DNA from 3 places in the Caldimonas hydrothermalis genome. Region 3 is predicted to be linked to each of the others. Evidence: predicted binding sites of a transcription regulator. Region 3 holds the regulator's gene; each other region holds the start of a gene.
What was found. The regulator FNR, encoded in region 3, switches genes on or off when oxygen is low (the NO sensors DNR and NnrR bind a similar motif). The targets are predictions, from matches to a motif close to TTGATNNNNATCAA.
Positions count from the first base shown of each region.

Region 1 (6,517 bases), on a different contig from region 3:
CGTGGCGGGCGCATGTCTCGTAGATGTACTGCGCAATGGGCGTGGAGCCCACGAAGCTCAGTGCCTTCACGTCCGGATGCGCCAGCAGCGCATCGACCGCCACCTTGTCGCCTTGCACCACGTTGAACACGCCGTCGGGCAGACCGGCCTGCCGGAGCAGTTCGGCCATGAAGAGCGAGGGCGAGGGGTCGCGCTCGCTGGGCTTGAGCACGAAGCTGTTGCCGCAGGCGATCGCCACCGGGAACATCCAGCACGGCACCATGCAGGGGAAGTTGAACGGCGTGATGCCCGCCACCACGCCCAGGGGCTGGCGCATGGTCCAGTTGTCGATGCCGGTGGACACCTGCTCGGTGTAATCGCCCTTGAGCAGTTGCGGGATGCCGCAGGCGAATTCGACGATCTCGATGCCGCGCGTGACCTCGCCCTGCGCGTCGGTGAACACCTTGCCGTGCTCGGCGGTGATCATCGCGGCCAGCGTGTCGCGGTGCTGGTTGAGCAGTTCGAGGAACTTGAACAGCACGCGCGCACGGCGGATCGGCGGGGTGGCCGCCCAGCCGGGGAAGGCCGCCTGCGCTGCGGCCACCGCGGCGTTCACGTCCTCGGGGCCGGCCAGCACCACCTCGCGCGCCACCGTGCCCGAGGCCGGGTGGTAGACGCTCTGGGTGCGGCCGCTCGTGCCGGGCGTGAGACGGCCGGCGATCCAGTGGGCCACGGTGGTGGAAAGTTGCAGGTCGGGGGCGCCCATGTCGTTCTCCTGAAGGGTCGGCGATGCACCCAGTCTAGGCCGCCACTGCGGGCCTTCCAAGCGCTGGCGGCTGACCACATTGTTCATTAGCATGAACAATCACCACCAACACCGTGAGATCAATCATGCTGGGCGAGCGCATCGAGGCCCTGTGGGGCCATGTCCATGCCCTGGGCGAACTGGCCGAGCAGGGCAGCTACACCGCGGCTGCGCGCCGCCTGGGCATCTCCAAGGCGGCGATGAGCCAGCGCATTGCCGAACTCGAGCGGGCCGCCGGCGTGCCGCTGGTGCAGCGCACCACGCGCTCGGTGCGCCTGACCGAGGCGGGCCAGCAGCTCGTGGATGCCACGCGCGAGGCCTATGCGCAGATCGAGCGCGGCTTTGCCAACGTGCGCGACCTGGCCGGTGCCCCGCGCGGCCTGGTGCGCCTGAGTGCGCCGGTGGCGCTGGGGCGCCAGCAGATCGTGCCGCGGCTGCCCGAGTTCCTGCGCCGCCATCCGCAGGTGCGCATCGAGATGGACCTCTCCGACCGCCTGGTCTCGCTGGCTCAGGAAGGCTTCGACCTGGCGGTGCGCCACACCGCCGCTCCCCCCGACACCCATGTGGCCTGGACCCTGTGCGAGACACGCTCCTGGCTGGTGGCCAGCCGGGCCTACCTGCGCCGGCGCGGCACACCCGCTCATCCGCAGGACCTGGTCGCGCACGACTGCCTGGCCTATCCCCGCCCGGGCGAGACGACCACCTGGTCGTTCGAATCGGCCGACGGCCAGCGCGTGACTGTGCCGGTGCGGGGGGCCTTCGCGGCCAACAACAGCGAGGTGCTGCGCGAGGCGGTGCTGGGCGGGTTGGGCCTGGCGGTGCTGCCCGACTTCAGCGCCCAGGCTGCGCTGCGCGGTGGCCGCCTCGTGGCCGTGCTGCCGCGCTGGCGGCCGGTGGGGGCCTTTGGCGAGCGGCTCTATGCGATCCGTCCTTACAGCCCGGTGGTGCCGCGCGCCGTGCAGGCCCTGGTGGCCTACCTGCGCGACACCCTGGCCGCAGGCTTTGCGCCTTGACCATCGCCAAGGCCGGCCGCGGCCCGGGCGGAGCTTGGCGAAAAAAACGCCCACCGCGAGGGTGGGCGAGGAAGTCCTGTGAAGGACGTCGTTGGGAGACTGTGATACTGGCCCGCCGTGCGACACCTCGAGGGCGCCTGTGCGGCGGCGGCGACTTCTTGGTGTCAGCCCCGTGTGACAGCACCCAGCCACTGTACCGCCTCTGTCGTGAGGCCCCCATCCCTCAGAAGGGGGAAGCAGGGGGGCAACGGCAAGCTGCGTATGATCTTGATGCCCATCAAGTCCGCCCCGTCGCGGTGATGAGAAGCTTGCAACATTCCCTCTCAGGAGCGTTTCGATGAAGATCCTCGTTGCCGTCGACGGCAGTGCCTACACCAAGCGCATGCTGGGCTATCTGGCTGCGCACGACGAACTGTTCGGCGGCGGGCACGATTACACCGTGCTGACCGCCGTGCCGGCCGTGCCCCCGCGCGCGGCAGCGGTGATCGACAAGGAGACGCTGGCCGAGTACTACGCCGACGAGGCCGAGAAGGTGCTCAAGCCGGTGCGCACCTTCTTCGACAAGCAGGGCCTGAAGGCCAAGACCCTGCACAAGGTCGGCCATCCCGGTGAGGTCATCGCCAAGATGGCGGGCGCTGGCAAGTTCGACCTGGTGGTCATGGGCTCGCACGGCCACGGCACGCTGGGCAACCTCGTGATGGGCTCGGTGGCGACCTACGTGATCGCCCATTGCAAGACGCCGGTGATGCTGGTGCGCTGAGGCCCAGCGCCCGGCCGGGTTCAGTGCTCCGCGGCGTTGGCCGGCGCCGGTCCGCGCAGACCGTCGAAGCAGGTCGACAGCAGGTAGTCGATGATTTGCGCGTCGCTGTGCTGGCCGCCGGCCTTCAGGAAGCCCAGCACCGGATCGCAGGCACGCGCAAACAGGGTGTAGAGCACCACCTCGGGCGGCAGGGCCGGGTTGATCTGGCCATCGGCCTGCGCCGCGACGATCCAGGCCCCCAGCCGGTCGCTCAGCGCGATCAGCCGGTCCATGTAGCCACGGTGGGCGATCAGGGCTTGGCGCAGGCTGGAGTTCTGCGAGGGCAGCGAAGGCATCTCGCCGGCCAGTTGCACCTCCATCGTCCAGCGGGCGGTGGCGCGCAGCTTGTCGATGGGCGCAAGCCCCGCGTCCGCATCCAGCGGCGCGGTGAAGTCCAGCGCCCGTTGCAGCACGCGGATCATCGCCGCGGCCGCCAGTTCTTCCTTGGAGGTGAAGTGCTTGTACAGGCTCGCCTTGGCGATGCCCACATCGGCGGCGACCTCGTCCACCGTCATCACCTCGAAGCCCTTTTCCGCCAGCAGACGGTTGACCGACGAGACGATGGCGTCCTCGCGAGCGCGAAGCACCTGTTCCTTGAACGACATGCGGGCCATAGGCTGCATTGTAGACCTCCCGGCGACGAGACATACCCGATCGTCAAACTTTAACTGATCGGTCGTATGACAAACTAAGAAGTTGAAATTATGAACTGACGAGTTATATTTCCTGCTCGGCGACCGAAGCGTGTGCCCGATGACTTCGGACCCGGCGGGAGGGGCGTTTCTGGATTCCTTTCAGGAGAACCCCATGACTCGATGGCTCAAGTACCTGGTGGCGGCCGCGTCGGTCGCCTTCCTTGCCGCCTGCGGAGGCGGTGACGATGACGAGGACACCACGGCGGCGCCCAGCATTGTCGAGGTCGCCCAGAGCGATGCGAATTTCAGCACCCTGGTGGCCGCGGTGGTCAAGGCCGACTTGGTGGGCACACTCTCGGGCGACACCCAGCTCACCGTCTTTGCGCCCACCAATGCGGCCTTCGACGCGGCGGCCCGCGCCATCGGCCTGGCCGACGGTGCGGCGCTGGTGAACGCCCTGCCGGCCGATGCCCTGGTGAAGATCCTCACCTACCACGTGGTGGCCGGGGACAACCCGTCCACCGCCCTGACGGCCGGCTCTTTGAACACGCTCTACACCTTCGAAGGCAGTCCCGCCGCGCTGGACCTGAGCCTCACCGGCGGCGTGAGGCTCACCGACGAACTCGGGACCACGGCCACCGTCACCACCGCCGACCTCGACGCCCGCAATGGTGTGGTGCACGTCATCGACAAGGTGTTGGTGCCCCCCGGCGTGCTGAACCTCGTGCAGATGGCCCAGCTCAACCCGGCTTTCTCGGTGCTGGTGGAAGCCGTGGTGGAAGCCGGCCTGGTGGACACGCTGTCGGGCGCCGGGCCCTTCACGGTGTTCGCTCCCACGAACGATGCCTTCACGGCGGCCCTCGACGAACTCGACCTCACGAAGGACGAGCTGCTGGCCTCGCCCGATCTGGCGGCCATCCTGACCTATCACGTGGTGGGCGACGAGGTGCGCGCGGCCGAGGTGGCGGCCCTCGTGAGCAGCGGGCCGGCCGATGTGGTGACGCTCCAGGGCGACACCTTCCGCGTGGGCACCGACCTTCTCATCACCGACGGCCGCTCGCGCACCGCCAACCTCGTGGCCACCGACGTGGTGGCGAGCAACGGGGTGATCCATGTCATCGACCGCGTGCTGCTGCCGCCGGTGGCGCCCTGAATCTCCAACCCTCATCCCTCCAAGGAGTATTGCCATGAAGAAGCTGCTGATCGCCACCGCCCTGGGCTTGGGTCTGAGCGCCTCGGCCTGGGCCAAGGACATCGTCGACACCGCGATTGCGGCCGGCTCGTTCAAGACCCTGGTGGCCGCCGTGCAGGCCGCTGGCCTGGTCGAGACGCTCAAGGGCCCGGGGCCGTTCACGGTGTTCGCCCCCACCGACGAGGCCTTCGCGAAGATCCCCAAAGCCCAGCTCGATGCGCTGCTGGCCGACAAGGCCAAGCTGACCGCGGTGCTGACCTACCACGTCGTGCCCGGCAGAGTCATGGCCGCGGACGTCAAGGCCGGCAAGGTCAAGACCGTGCAGGGCCAGGAACTGACTCTCGGTACGACCGGCGGTGTGACGGTGAACAATGCCCGCGTGACGGCCACGGACGTGACCGCGAGCAATGGGGTGATCCATGTGATCGACACGGTGGTGATGCCCCAGTGAACCGACGGGCATCTCCTGGGGCGGGCACACCCCGCCCCGGCTGGGGGCCCGCCGAGGGCGGGCCCGGGGTGTGTCAGACGCCGTAGTGGCTGAACAGATCTTCGACGCGACGCCCCAGCGGGTCCTCGTCGCTGCGGCCATGGTGGGCCGGGGCGGGCACGGTGCCGCCCAGGCAGACCTCCAGCCCGAGCTCGGTGCCCAGGTCGGCGGGGTCGGGTTCATAGACCGGCTCCTGCGGGGCGGGAGCGCGGTTCCACGGGGGCAGCGAGAAGCGGGCCATGGTGCACCTTCCTTGCGGGCACGGCCAACGGGCGGTGCCTTGTCTCATCTCATGTTTCGGCAGTGTGCGCCGGGGCTGAAGCCCGCGATATCCCGAATTGGAGGGGGATGTGGCGACATTTGAACAGCCCGGGCCCTCAGCCGAGGGGGCTCGCGCTGGCTCGTCATGACCCCCAGGGGCCGGGCTCGCCCGCATGCTCGGGCTGCACGCCAGCATGACCCGACTCCACGACATAAACCGCCTGCGTGCCCAGCCGGGCGTCGGCGTGCACCGGGAAGCGCGTGGCGCGGAACTCGGCGCGCGAGCGGTGCGCATCCAGGCTCAGCAGCACGTAGCCGCGCTCGTCGGAGCGCGCATGCCGCAGATCCGGGTTGCTCGAGCGCACCAGACCCTGGGCATAGTCGGGCAGGCCGCGGGTGGTGATCGAGCTGGTGACGAACTCGCTGGCCACCACGGGCGACCGGGGGTCGTTGGGGATCACGCGCAGGTCCGCCGCGACATGGCGATGCACGTCGCCGCCCAGGGCCACGACGTTGCGCACCTGCGCCTCGGCCAGGCCCGACAGCAGCCGCTCGCGCGCGGCCGGATAGCCGTCCCAGGCGTCGGTGTACAGGCGACGGCCCACCGGTGTGCCCACGCCCCAGGGGCTGATCTGGCTGGCCTGGCCAAGCAGCTTCCACTGCCGGGGGCTGTGGGCCAGGCCGTGCTGCAGCCAGCGCTCCTGCTCGAAGCCCAGCATCGTGCGCTGCGGGTCCGACAGCTCCGGGCAGGGCGCGGCCAGGCGCCCGCCCACAGGCCGCTCGGCGCTGGCGCAGGCCTGGGGGGAGCGGTACTGCCGGCCATCGAGCGTCCACAGCTCGGCCAATCGACCCCAGGCATAGCGGTGATGCAGCCGCATCCGCGGCCCCTGGGGCGCCATCCACGGCGCCAGCGGCAGATGCTCGAAATAAGCCTGGTAGGCTGCCGCGCGCAGGGCCAGGAAGGCGGCCGGATCCGGATGCCGCGGGCTGCGCTCGCCGGCGTAATCGTTCTCGACCTCGTGGTCATCCCAGGTCAGCACCCAGGGGTGGGCGGCATGGGCGGCGCGCAAGTCGGGGTCGAGCTTGTACTGGGCATGGTGGCGTCGAAAGCCCGCCAGGGTGGTCGGGCGCGGGCCGTGACGGCGCAGCTGGAAATTCGGGTGGCTGGTCTCGTAGAGGTAGTCGCCCACGAACAGCACGAAGTCCAGATCCTGCCGGGCAATCTCGCGGTGCGCCACGAAATGGCCCTGCTCGTAATGCTGGCAGGAGGCCAGGGCCAGGCGCAGCAGGCCCACCTCGGCATCCTCGGCCGGCGCGGTGCGTGTGCGCCCGACGGGGCTGGT
Region 1 covers NZ_JBWQXA010000001.1:490,877-497,393, reverse strand. Annotated here, with positions in the region: gene AC1ECW_RS02440 (CoA-acylating methylmalonate-semialdehyde dehydrogenase) at 1-745, opposite strand, end outside; gene AC1ECW_RS02435 (LysR family transcriptional regulator) at 871-1,797, shown strand; gene AC1ECW_RS02430 (universal stress protein) at 2,135-2,557, shown strand; gene AC1ECW_RS02425 (TetR/AcrR family transcriptional regulator) at 2,578-3,210, opposite strand; gene AC1ECW_RS02420 (fasciclin domain-containing protein) at 3,404-4,384, shown strand; gene AC1ECW_RS02415 (fasciclin domain-containing protein) at 4,419-4,874, shown strand; gene AC1ECW_RS02410 (hypothetical protein) at 4,948-5,154, opposite strand; gene AC1ECW_RS02405 (alkaline phosphatase D family protein) at 5,318-6,517, opposite strand, start outside.
Region 1: a site for FNR is predicted at 2,065-2,078, ahead of AC1ECW_RS02430 (universal stress protein). Genes of this name have one in related genera too.

Region 2 (6,517 bases), on a different contig from region 3:
GGCCCCGCGGCGGCCGATGGGCCAAGGCGTTGCCCACCATGTAGGCCAGGAAGATGCCGTTGCCGCGCGTGCGCTCGAGCATGTCGCTGCGCACCTGTTCGAGCAGCTCGGTGCGGCCGTGCACCGCGCGCAGGTCGAAGAACACGCAGGTGAGCATCAGCGCCTTGGGCTCGGGCTCGTCGATCCAAGTGCGGAAGTACTGACGCCAGCGGCGTTGGGGCTGGCGCCAGGCCGGCGTCATCGCCATCATCTCGCCGGGGCAGTGCACATAGCCGCAGGCCGCCAGGCCATCGCAGACGAAGCGTGCGAAAGCCTCGAAGTAGGCGCCGTGCCGGGCTTCGTCGTAGCCGTCGTCGAGCACCAGGCAGTTGTCCTGGTCGGTCTTGGCGGTTTGCTCGCAGCGGGCCTGCGAGCCGGCGGCCACCCAGACGTAGTCCACCGGCGGCGGGCCCAGGCGGCTTTCGGCGAGGTGGATCAGCCGGGCGGTGAAGGCATCGGTGACAGCGGTGATCAGGTGGCCCGTGGCATGGGCCGAGGCGTCGGCCGCCGCGAGGTGGCGCTGCAACTCGGGCAGGCGCCGGCTCACGCGCACCAGCCCCTCCAGATTGGGCTGCTTGTGGATCTCGCCGACGAGATACACCGCGGTGGTGCCGTGCCGCTCGGTCAGGTCGCGCACCGTGACCAGGCCGGTGACGCGCTCTCCGTCCATGAGCGGCAGGTGGTGGATGTTGTGCCGCGCCATCAGCATCAAGGCCTCGATCGCGGGGCGGCGCTCGTCCAGGGTCAGGGGCGCCAGCGTGGCGATGTCCATGACCGGGCGCGACGGATCGAGCCCGGCCGCCACGACCCGGTTGCGCAGGTCGCGGTCGGTCACCAGGCCGAACAGGCGGCCCTGCTCGACCACCAGCACCGACGACACCCCCTGCTGCTGCATGAGCTGCGCCGCCTCGCGCACGCTGGCCGTGGGCGGCACCGTGACGGGATCGCGCCAGCGCAGGCCCGACAGCGGTTCGCTCAGCAGGTGCAGGTGCTGCTCGCGCCCACCGGGCGCCGGGCCGGGGACGGTCGGGTCGGGGGGAGGCCAAGGTGCGTGCATGGCCCCATCATCGCCGGCCAGCCCCGGCCTGACCAGAGGGGTACCCTGAGCAAGCTCAACCGCGCTGGCGCTCGCTGGCATAGACGGCCGCCTGCACACGCGAGCTCAAGCCCAGCTTGCGCAGGATGTGCTGGACGTGGATCTTGACCGTCGTCTCGGCGATGCCGAGTTCGCGGGCGATCTCCTTGTTGCTGGCCCCCCGAGCGATCTGGCCCAGGATCTCGCGCTCGCGCGGCGACAGGGTGTCCAGCGGCTCGGCCGCGGCCGGTTCAGGCGGCGCGGGCGCGCCGGGGGCGGCGTGCAGGGCCTGGAAGGCCGCCACCAGCTTGGCCGTCAGTTCGGGGCTGACGACCGAGTCGCCAGCCATCGTGCGCTCGATGGCCCGCACCAGGTCCGGGCCGTCGATGGTCTTGAGCACATAGCCGCGTGCACCGGCCTTCAGCGCCGCGGCGAGGTCCTGCTCGTCCTCGCTGACGGTGAGCATCAGCACCTTCGCACGCGGTGCCACCTCACGCAGGCCGGCCAGCGCATCCACACCGTTCACCCCGGGCAGGTGGTTGTCCAGCAGGATGAGGTCGGGCTGCAGTTCGCGTGCTTGGCGCTGGGCCTGCCCGGCATCGCCGGCTTCGCCCACCACCTGCAGCCGCGGCTCCAGGCCCAACAGGGCCACGATGCCGCGGCGAAACAGGGTGTGGTCATCGACGACCAGCAGGCGGATGCGGGCAGGAGCAGCAGGCATGGGCAGGGGTGGGTTCAGGCGGCCAGCGCTTGGGCCGGCACGGCCGGACCGGGCAGGGTCAGGACCACGCGGGTGCCGTGGCCGGGCTGGGTGTCGATGTGCACCGACGCGCCGATGCGGGCCGCGCGCTCGCGCATGATGCGCAGGCCCACATGGGTTTCGTCGGGGGGGGCTGCAGCGGCATCGAAGCCCACGCCGTCGTCGCGCACCTCGAAGCGCCACACCGGGGTCTGCTGCACGTCCACCCAGACTTCGCGGGCCTGTGCATGCTTGCGCACATTGGACAAGGCTTCCTGCACCACGTGCAGGACCTGGATCTGCACGTCCGGATCGAGCGGCAGGCCATGGCCATGCATCGACAGGTGCGCCCGCATCCCGCTTTGCAACTCGAACTTCTGCAGCGTCGCGCGCAGCGCCGGCTCGATGTCCTCGCCGCTGGCGCGGGTGCGGAAGTGCAGCAGCAGTTCGCGCACGTCGTTGTAGCTCTCGCGCACGCCGGCATCGAGCTCGCCCAGCACCCGCTCCACCGCGTCGGGATCGGCGCGGCGCAGGGCCTCGCGCAGCAGCTGCACCTGGATCTTCAGAAAGGCCAGCGACTGGGCGATGGAGTCATGCAACTCCTGCGCCAGCAGGCTGCGCTCCTGGGCCACCGCGGCCTCTTTGCCCAGCGCCTCGGCGCGCAGGCCCTCCATGGCCCCGGCCAGATGGGCCGCCAGGGCCTCGAGCAGGGATCGTTCGTCCTCGCCCAGTGCGGTGTCGCTGCGGAAGAAGAGATCCACCTCCCCCAGCAGCCGGTGCTGCAGCCGCACCGGCACCGACACCAGGGTCTGGTAGCCAGCCTGCGCGCACAGATCCCGTCCGGAGGGTCGGGACGAGACGATCGGAATGACCCGGGTGCTCGCGCCGTCCACGGCCTGGCCGCAGTGGCAACTGCCGGTCTGCACGCACTGCTCGTGCTCGCTCATGAACTGGGGCAGGCCGTCGCCGGCCAGCAGCAGATAGCGCTGGTTGGCCTCGTCGGACCAGCGCACGGCCACCGCGTCGGCCCGCGCCAGGCGCCGCACCTGGCGCGCAAACCCCTGGGCCAGCTCATCCAGCGTGGCGGCCTCGGCCAAGAGCGCGCTGGTCTCGTACAGTGCGGCCAGGCGCTCGCGCTGCTGTTCCAGCCGGGCGGTCTTCTCGGCCACCCGTCCTTCCAGGTTGGCATAGAGCGCCTGCAGCGTCTGCGCCATGCGGTTGAAGCCGCGGGCGAGCTGATCGAACTCCTCGCTCGATCCTTCCTCGACCCGCGCAGCAAAGTCCTGCGCCTGCACGCGCTGCAGGCCGCGCTGCAGGCGGTTGAGCGGATGGATCACGAACAGGTGGCCGGCATACAGCAAAGCCACCCCCACCGCGATGGCCAGTGCAAGGATGCCCAGTTGCACGGCGTGCAAGATGGCCGTCCACAAGGACAATTGCTGCTCGATGGCGCCGACAAAATCATCGATGGCCCCCACGAAGCGTTCGACGTCGCCAGAGGCGGCCGACGGTACAGCGCCCTGCCAGCGCTCGCGCAGGCTGCGCCACTGGCTGCGCACGGCGTCGAACCGGCTGCGGGTGGCCTCGTTCCAGGGTACGAAGAGCGGGCGGGAGGGGTCGCCGGTGAGCAACAGCTCCAGGCCCTGGTCGAATCGGCGCAGCCGTTCCTCGATCACGGCCGGGTCGGCCCGGCGCTCGACCTCGAGCGCGAGCTGGTAGCTCTTCATGCGCAGCCGGCCGGCCTCATTGACCGCGGCCGCCCCCCCCTCGATCTGCCAGGTGATCCACAGCGTCAGGCCGATCGAGGTCAGCGCGGCCAGCAAGAAGGCCGTGCACAACAGGGCCAGTTTGGCCCACAGCGTCCCCGGATGGCGTCTCATGCGGCCACTCTAGGCCGCAAGCCGGCCGCCTGGCTTGATCCGCGTCAAGTCCTCAAGAGCTCAGCCGGGTGCGGCCGCCATCTGCTCGCGCAGCACACGCGCGGTGGCCTCATCGGCCGGGAAGAAGGGCCGGGAAGAAGGTTTCCAGGGCCAGGTCCAGTTGCGACAGGTGGCGCTGCTGGCGCCAGTGGCGCAGCAAGGCGCCCACGTCGGTGCGCGCGCGGCCTGTCTCGCCACCCGCCGAGGAAGGGTTGCGTGTCATGGCCGCCAGCTTATCCGCGCGATCGCCGCATGCCCATGACCTGTGAGGTCATCGCCTGCGGCCGGCGCGCTCAGCTCAAGCCGTTGACGGGCAGCGCGGCCCCGTGCAAGGCGCGTGCCGCCGGCGAGGCCAGGAAAACGATGACCTCGGCCAGATCCTGCGGGGCCACCCAGCGGGAAGGGTCGGCGTCGGGCATCGCGGCCCGGTTCTCCGGCGTGTCGATGATCGTGGGCATCACGCAGTTGACATTGATGCCGTGCTCACGCAGTTCCATCGCCATCGCCTCGGTCAGACGCACCACGGCGCTCTTGGAGGCGCAGTAGGCCCCCATCTGCGCGCGGCCCTGGGTGGCACTGGCCGCTGCCACCTGGATCACCTTGCCCGCCCTTGCGGCCAGCATGTGCGGCACCACCGCGCGCGCCGTGTGTACCACCGTGCGGGCATTGAGGTCGAGCAGGAAATCCCAGGTCGCATCCGAGGTTTCATGCACGGCCTGCCCCATGCGGAAGCCGCCGGCGATGTTGCACAGCACGTCCAGACGGCCGAAACGCTGCAAGGCCTGCTGCACGGCCGCCTCCACCTGCGACGGATCGAGCAGGTCGGCCGCAAGCGTCAGGCGGGTGGCGTCGTCGGCCCCGTAGGCCCGCTGCAGGGCCGCAGGCTCACGATCGAGCAGCACCAGGCGGGCGCCGCGCTGTGCAAACGCCCGGGCCACGGCGCGGCCGAGATTGCCGGCCGCGCCGGTGACGAGGACGGTCTGTTGGCTGAAGTCCATGGGGAAGCACTCCTGTGTTTCGATGCACATGCGGGCTGGCATGTTAGAGCCTGTCAGCGCGCCGGTTCGCAGCGGGCGCACCGCCCGAGCTGCCCACCCTTGCCGAACAGGGCTTCCCGGACGTGGACGTGGGCGGCTGGTTCGCCGTGGTGGCCCCGGCCGGGCTGCCAGCGGCCCAGGTGCAGCGCATCCACGCCGCCGTCGTGGCTGCCTTTGCCGACCCCGAGGTCAAGGCCGCGATGGCCCGCCAGGAAAACATCATCCACCCCACCTCACCCGAGGCCGCACTGCAGTTCTTCAAAACCGAGCAGGCGCGCTACGCCCGGCTGGTGCAGAAAGCTCAAGTGAAGCTCGATTGAATCCCCCCACGATGCGGCGGCCCGCCCGCCGCCGCGCCGAGGCACCGTCATGAACACTTCATGCGAGGATAGGAGTATCGAAAGTCTCTCGGTCCCATCCCGCCCATGCAAGAACCGGTTCGCCTCCAGACGACTGCCGACGCCCTCGCAAACAGCGACCTGCCCGATCCCGGGCGGCGCCGCTGGCTCAGTCGAACGGTGCTGGCCTGTGCAGCGCTGGTCGGCTGTGCGCAACGCAAGGGCCCAGGGCCCGATGAGGCCGCCGCGCCCGCTCAAGTGGCGCCCTTCTCGGCCTCGGCACCCGACGGCCGGCTGCCAAGGGGCTGGGAACCCTACGTCTTGCGCCGAGACAAGCGCCCGACCCGTTACGGCACCGAAGCGCACGACGGCCGCACCGTGCTGCGGGCCGACTCCCTCGGCGCGGCCACCGGCCTGCGCTGCCCGGTAGACATCGATCCGCTGCACGCCGGCCGGCTGCGCTTTTCCTGGAGGGTCGACGACGTGGATCCTCGCCTGACCGTGACCGATCCACGCATCGACGATGCGCCCGCGCGCGTGATCCTGGCCTTCGATGGAGACCTGCGGCGGCTGTCGCTGCGCGACCTGATCTTCTACGAGCAGGTCGAGGCTTTCACCGGTCAGCGCTTGCCCTATGCCAGCCTGATGTACGTCTGGGACGGCCGGGCGCCCCGCGAAACGGTGGTCCAGTACGCCCGCAGTGGACGCATCCGCTACCTCGTCGTCGACAGCGGCACGCAGCCGGCCGGACGCTGGCGCTTGCACGAGCGCGATGTGGTGGCCGACTTCCGTCGGGTTTTCGGCGAAGACCCCGGCCCGGTGCGCAGCGTGGGCGTGCTCACCGACAGCGACGACCTGGACATCGCGCTCACCGCCTGGTATGGCGACATCTCGCTCACACGGTCTTGAGAAGCGCTGCGCTATGACAGCGTGTATGCGGTTTTGACCGTCGTGTAGAACTCGGCGGCATAGCGGCCTTGCTCGCGCGGCCCATAGCTCGAGGCTTTGCGCCCGCCAAAGGGCACGTGATAGTCCACGCCCGCGGTGGGCAGGTTCACCATCACCATGCCCGCCTGGGCATGACGCTTGAAATGCGTGGCGTGCTTCAAACTCGTGGTCGCAATGCCCGCACTCAGGCCGAAGGGCGTGTCATTGGCCAAGTGCAAAGCCTCCTCGTAATCCCTGGCGCGAATCACGCTGACCACCGGGCCGAAGATCTCCTCGGTATTGATGCGCATGGTCGGCGTGGTGTGCGTGAACAGCGCCGGGGTGAGGTAGTAGCCGGGCGCGCCGTCGGCGTTGCAGTCGATGCGTTGCCCCCCTGCGGCCAGCGTCGCACCTTCTCGTTGGCCGATGGCGATGTATTCGAG
Region 2 covers NZ_JBWQXA010000001.1:30,612-37,128, forward strand. Annotated here, with positions in the region: gene AC1ECW_RS00135 (DUF294 nucleotidyltransferase-like domain-containing protein) at 1-1,096, opposite strand, end outside; gene AC1ECW_RS00140 (response regulator) at 1,152-1,835, opposite strand; gene AC1ECW_RS00145 (type IV pili methyl-accepting chemotaxis transducer N-terminal domain-containing protein) at 1,850-3,733, opposite strand; gene AC1ECW_RS00150 (hypothetical protein) at 3,843-3,995, opposite strand; gene AC1ECW_RS00155 (SDR family oxidoreductase) at 4,066-4,770, opposite strand; gene AC1ECW_RS00160 (tripartite tricarboxylate transporter substrate-binding protein) at 4,860-5,129, shown strand; gene AC1ECW_RS00165 (DUF3047 domain-containing protein) at 5,235-6,056, shown strand; gene AC1ECW_RS00170 (aldehyde dehydrogenase family protein) at 6,068-6,517, opposite strand, start outside.
Region 2: a site for FNR is predicted at 3,768-3,781, ahead of AC1ECW_RS00145 (type IV pili methyl-accepting chemotaxis transducer N-terminal domain-containing protein). Genes of this name have one in related genera too.

Region 3 (6,517 bases):
TGATCGCCTACCTCCAGGTGCTCGGCACCGCCATGAAGTGAGGGACCGACGATGGACATCGACGTGAACGACCTGCGCATCATCGTGACGGTGGTGTCGCTACTGACCTTCATCGGCATCTGCGGCTGGGCCTATGCCCGCCGCAACCGGGAGCGCTTCGACGAGGCCGCCCGACTGCCCTTCCAATCCGAATAGCCCAAGCCGGGACGTCAACATGAGCGATTTCTTCAACGACGGCTGGTCGACCTTCATCGCCGTCACCACCATCGTCAGCATCGTCGCCTGCCTGGTGCTGCTGCTGGTGGCGTCCAAGCGCAAGGTCATGGCCCATGACAACACGACCGGCCATGTCTGGGACGGCGACCTCAAGGAGCTGAACAATCCTCTGCCGCGCTGGTGGATGGGTCTGTTCGTCATCACCATCGTGTTCTCGGCGGTCTATCTGGTCTTCTATCCGGGCCTGGGCAGCTACCCGGGCACCTGGGGCTGGTCGCAGGCCGGCCAGTACGAGAGCGAGATGGCCAAGGCAACAGCCCAGCTCGAGCCCGTGTATGCCCAGTTCGAAGGCAAGGAGGCCGAGGCACTTGTGGCCGATCCGCAGGCCATGGGCATCGGCGAGCGCCTGTACGTGAACTGGTGCGCCCAGTGCCACGGGTCTGACGCCCGCGGCAGTCGGGGCTTCCCCAACCTCACCGATGGGGACTGGCTGTGGGGAGGCTCGCATGAGGCCATCAAGACCACCATCGCCCAGGGCCGCACGGGGGTGATGCCCCCGATGGGGCAGGCCGTGGGCGGCGGCGAGAACGTGCGCAACGTGGCCCACTACGTGATGAGCCTGTCGGGCAGCCCGCACGACCCCATCGCCGCCCAGCTCGGCCGCGCCAAGTTTGGCGTGTGCGCTGCCTGCCACGGCGCCGACGGCAAGGGCAACCCCACCATGGGGGCCCCCAACCTCACCGACCGCATCTGGCTGCACGGCTGGGGAGAGCAGGCCATCATGAACATCATCACCAACGGCAAGACCAATGTGATGCCGCCGCATGCCGGCAAACTCACCGAGCCGCAGATTCACGTGCTGGCCGCTTACGTCTGGGGCCTGTCACGCACCGGCGCCGCCTCATCCCGCTGACCCCTCGCATCGACGGTTCCCTTCCTTGAGCAGCACCGAATCACGGGTCATCCCGATCCAGCCCGCGCCCGAGGACGGCGACGCCGCCAGCCAGATGGTGTCGCTGTACCAGAAGCAGGAGAAGATCTACGCCCGCGCCGTCCACGGCTGGTTTGCCGCGTGGCGCTGGGCGCTGGTGTGGATCACCCAGCTCGTCTTTTATGGGCTGCCCTGGCTGGAATGGAACGAACGACAGGCGGTGCTCTTCGACCTGGCTGCACGGCGCTTCTACATCTTCGGACTGGTCCTGTACCCTCAGGACTTCATCTACCTCGCGGCGCTGCTGATCATCAGCGCCTACGCGCTGTTCCTCTTCACGGCGGTGGGCGGGCGACTGTGGTGCGGCTATGCCTGCCCGCAGACGGTGTACACCGAGATCTACATGTGGGTGGAGCGCAGGATCGAGGGCGACCGCACCGCGCGCATGCGGCTCGACCAGGGCCCATGGACCCTCGAAAAGCTCTGGCGCAAGACCGCCAAGCAGGCCGTGTGGATCGCCATCGGCCTGTGGACCGGCTTCACCTTCGTCGGCTACTTCACGCCGATCCGGGAGCTCGGCGCGTCGGTCCTCAGCCTGGGCCTGGGGCCCTGGGAATGGTTCTGGATCCTTTTCTACGGCTTGGCCACCTACGGCAATGCCGGCTACCTGCGCGAGCAGGTGTGCAAGTACATGTGTCCCTACGCGCGCTTCCAGAGTGCGATGTTCGACCGGGACACCATGATCATCACCTACGATGAGGCCCGAGGCGAACCGCGTGGCTCGCGCCCCCGCAAGGCCGATCCGAAGCAGCTCGGACTGGGCCACTGCATCGACTGCACCCTGTGCGTTCAAGTCTGCCCCACCGGCATCGACATCCGCAAGGGCCTGCAGTACGAGTGCATCGGCTGCGCTGCCTGCATCGATGTATGCAACGGCGTGATGGACAAGATGAACTACCCGCGTGGGCTGATCCGCTACTCCACCCAGAACGGCATGGCCCAAGGCTGGACGCGGGCCCAGATGTTCAGGCGGGTGCTGCGCCCGCGGGTGCTCGTCTACACCGCCATCCTCGCACTCATCAGCGCCGCCTTCGTCGGCAGCCTGGTGCTGCGCAGCCCCTTCAAGGTGGACGTGATCCGCGATCGCGGGGCGCTGGCGCGCATCGTCGAGGACGGCTACATCGAAAACGTCTATCGTCTGCAGATCATGAACGCGCTCGAGCAGCCTCAGCGATACCGGGTCAGCGTGTCCGGCCTGGAAGGCCTGCGCGTGGTCTCCGAACCGCAAATCGAGGTGGACAGTGCGGCCGCGCGCTGGCTGGCCGTGCGCGTCCAGTTGCCGCCGCACCATGCCGAGCCGCTGCGCGGCCGCTCCAGTCCGATCGAGTTCCGCATCGATCGCCTGGCCCAGGGCGACGAGCCCGAGCGCAGCGTGAATGAGCGATCCACGTTCCTGGTGCCGCGTTGAGTGGCCCACCCGAGGAGAATCCCATGCGCCGACCACTTGCCAAGCATCCCGACCCCCGGCCGCCGGCTGCGCCGTGGTGGCGTGAACCGACGATGTGGCTGGTGGTTGGCGGGCCGCTGGCCGTCGTAGCCGCCTGTGTCGTCACGATCATCCTGGCCATCGGGCACCCCGACCCGGTGCTGCAGCGCGGGCCCGCCGCGACCGCGGCTTCCGGCGCTGGCACTGGCGGGCAGGGCGACCTCAGGCTGATGCCCGCGCACCAGGCACGCAACCACACCGCCACGCCCGTCTCGGCCCTGCCGGGCCGAGGCGAATGAGACGGCCGGTGGCGCACTCTTTCCCCCGGCAAGGCGAGCGGGCGATGAAACTGTCCTGGATGAGCATCCTCTGGCCAGCCTTCCTGATGGCCGGCGTCGTCGAGATGGTGGTGTTCGCGATGGTCGATCCGCAGGACCTGCACTGGTTCGGCGGCGCCCCGGTCGACCTCTCGGCCTCGGCGGTCTATTCGCTGGCCTTCTTTTTCTTCTGGGCAGCCTTCATTGTGGCCGGCGCGATGATGCAGATGCTGGCCCGCCCGCCGGAGCGAGGGCGCGAGGGCGCCTGAACCCGGCGCGCGCGGCTCAGCAGGTGCTGTGGTTGATGAGGCGGCGCAAACCGTCCTCGTCCAGGATGCGGATCTGGCGCTGCTTGACCTCCAGCAGGCCGTCTTCCTGAAACTTCGAGAAGGTGCGGCTGACCGTCTCCAGCTTCAGGCCCAGGTAACTGCCGATCTCCTCGCGGGTCATGCGCAGAATCAGCGAGGAGGGTGAAAAGCCTCGCGCCTGCAGGCGCTGCGTGAGGTTGAGCAGGAAGGCCGCCAGCCGCTCCTCAGCGCGCATGCTGCCCAGCAGCAGCATCACGCCATGGTCGCGCACGATCTCACGGCTCATGATCTTGTGGAACGAACTCTGCAACTCCGTGAACTCACGTGAGAGATGTTCGAGCTGCTGGTAGGGGATCACGCAGACCTGCGAATCCTCCAGCGCCACCGCGTCGCAGGTGTGCCGGTCCTGGCTGATGGCATCCAGCCCCAGCAGCTCCCCGGCCATCTGGAAGCCCGTGACCTGGTCGCGCCCGTCCTCCGAGGACACCCGTGTCTTGAAGAAGCCCGTACGCACGGCATACAGCGACTGGAATGGGTCGCCGGCATGGAACAGAGCCTCGCCGCGCTTGACGCTGCGGCGCGAGGCCACCATGTGATCCAGCTTCTCGAGGTTGGGGCGTGACAGGCCCACCGGCAGACACAGCTCGCGCAAATTGCAGCTCGAGCAGGCGACCTTGAGGGTTTCGAGTTTGATCATGCGCGTCGGCCTCTCCTTGACGTTCATTATGGACCCCTGGGCGTCCCCAGACACGCTTCGGGACCGGATGTTCCCGCCGGCAGGTCGCGAAGTCCGGGCGGTGGCGCAGGCCGAGGGGGCCCAGAAGGGCGCCAGGCCGGTGTCGGGGGTCGTGTCGAGCGACATGATTGATGCTCCTCAGGCAATGCAACCGATTGTTCAGGAGCCCCCCCGGCAGGGACTTGAGCAAGATCAAGTCCCGCGCCGATGGCTCTGGCACAGTGCCGCCATGACGCCCGACCCCGCCCTGCCGATCTCCCCCGACGTCTTGCAACGTTTCGACGTTCCCGGGCCCCGTTACACCTCCTACCCCACGGCCGACCGCTTCGTCGAAGCCTTCGGGCCGGCCCAGCTCGAGCAGGCCCTGGCCCAACGGGCGGGTGGGGTGGGCCCCCTGGGCGGGCGGCGGGCGGCGTTGTCTTTGTACGTGCACATTCCGTTTTGCGAGTCGGTGTGCTACTACTGCGCCTGCAACAAGATCATCACCCGCCATCACGAGCGGGCGGCCGAATACCTCGATGCCCTGGAGCGCGAGATCGGGCTGTATGTCGACGCCCTGGGTCGTGAGCAGCCGGTCAGCCAGCTTCACCTCGGTGGGGGCACGCCCACCTTTCTCAGCGACGAGGAGCTGGCAAGGCTGATGCAGAGCCTGCGCTCGGCCTTCCGGCTGGTACCCGGCGGAGAGTACAGCATCGAGGTCGATCCCCGCACCGTCTCGCCTGAGCGGCTGTCCCGCCTGGTATCCCTCGGCTTCAACCGCATCAGCCTGGGCGTCCAGGATTTCGATCCCGAGGTACAGAAGGCGGTGCATCGCGTGCAGGCCTTCGACAGCGTCGCCGGGCTGATCGAGCGCGCGCGCGAGCTCGGCATCGAATCGGTCAACGCCGACCTGATCTACGGGCTGCCTCGTCAGACCGCGGCCTCCTTTGCCCGCACGCTGGAGCTCATCGGCCAATTGCGCCCCGACCGCATCGCACTGTACGGCTATGCCCACCTGCCGGCGCGCTTCAAGCCGCAGCGGCGCATCCAGGCCGCGGAGCTGCCCGGTGCGGCGGACAAGCTGGCCATGCTGTCTGCGGCCATCGCGAGCTTTGCCCGGGCCGGCTACGACTACATCGGCATGGATCACTTTGCCCTGCACACCGATGCACTCGCCGTGGCCAAACGCCAGGGCCGGCTGCACCGCAATTTCCAGGGCTACAGCACCCAGCCCGATTCCGACCTGATCGCCCTGGGCGTGTCGGCGATCGGCCGGCTGGGCAGCCACTACAGCCAGAATGCGAAAACCCTGCCCGAGTACTACGATGCCCTGCGCCAGGGCCAGTTTCCGGTGGCGCGCGGCCTGGCACTCACCCGCGACGACCTCGTACGCCGGGCGGTCATCATGGCGCTGATGTGCCAGGGCCACGTCGCCTTCGAGTCGATCGAGCTGTCCTACCTGATCGACTTCCGCCGCTATTTCGCCGCCGAGCTGGCCCAGCTCGAGCCGATGGCCGAACAGGGGCTGTTGCGCATCGAAGCCGACGGCCTCCACGTGTCACCGGCCGGGTGGTACGTCGTGCGCGGCATTGCGATGGTCTTTGACAAATACCTGCAGGCCGAACGCAGCCGCGAGCGCTTTTCACGCATCATTTGAGGATGAACTCCGCCTTGCTGTTCAGCGCCTGGCTGATGGGCCTGGCCGGCAGCGTGCACTGCACGGCGATGTGCGGTGCCGCCACGCTGGCCATCGGTCGCACCGGAGCGCGTCTGTGGGCGTTCCAGGCCGGGCGCCTGCTGGGCTATGGCGCGGCTGGCGCGCTGGCGGCCGGCGCGGTGCAGGCCTTGCAGTGGGGGGCTGCGCAGGTCAGCGTGCTCAAGCCCTTCTGGGCCATGTTCCATGTGGCGGTGATCACGCTGGGGCTGGCCCTGCTGTGGCGGGGCCGTCAGCCGTATTGGCTCGACGCTCTGGCCCATCGCGTCTGGCAGCGCCTGCGCCACGCCAGCCTGGGAGGGTGGCTCGCGCACGGCGCAGCCGTTCCGCTGGCTGCCGGCCTGCTGTGGGTGCTGCTGCCCTGCGGCTTGCTGTACTCGGCCCTGATGGTGGCGGCCCTTGGGTCCTCCGTGGCCGAAGGGGCCGCGGTGATGCTGGCCTTCGCGCTGGGTTCCGCGTTGGGCCTGCAGGCCGTGGCGCTGGCCTGGCAGCGCCTGCGCGGACAAGCCTTGGCGGTCCGGGGAACCTGGGCGGTGCGTGCCGCCGGCGCGATCCTGGCCGCCACCTCGGCCTGGGCGCTGGGGCATGGCCTGTGGATGAGCTTTGGCGCACCGGTGTGCCGATGAGTCTGTGCGAATGGCGCCTGGACACCGCGCCGGCCCGGTGGCGCACCCCGTCGGCCAGGCACGCGCTGGCTTAGAATCGAACGTCTAAAACACACCCTCACCCCGAGTTTTCCATTCGGTTTTGCGCGGAGCTTGCGACATGTACCAGCACATCAAGGTGCCCGAGGGCGGGCAGAAGATCACCGTCAACAAGGACTTCTCGCT
Region 3 covers NZ_JBWQXA010000012.1:38,544-45,060, reverse strand. Annotated here, with positions in the region: gene ccoO (cytochrome-c oxidase, cbb3-type subunit II) at 1-41, shown strand, start outside; gene AC1ECW_RS14110 (cbb3-type cytochrome oxidase subunit 3) at 58-195, shown strand; gene ccoP (cytochrome-c oxidase, cbb3-type subunit III) at 215-1,129, shown strand; gene ccoG (cytochrome c oxidase accessory protein CcoG) at 1,224-2,615, shown strand; gene AC1ECW_RS14095 (hypothetical protein) at 2,639-2,932, shown strand; gene AC1ECW_RS14090 (hypothetical protein) at 2,977-3,219, shown strand; gene fnr (fumarate/nitrate reduction transcriptional regulator Fnr) at 3,236-3,982, opposite strand; gene hemN (oxygen-independent coproporphyrinogen III oxidase) at 4,224-5,630, shown strand; gene AC1ECW_RS14075 (sulfite exporter TauE/SafE family protein) at 5,633-6,313, shown strand; gene icd (NADP-dependent isocitrate dehydrogenase) at 6,453-6,517, shown strand, end outside.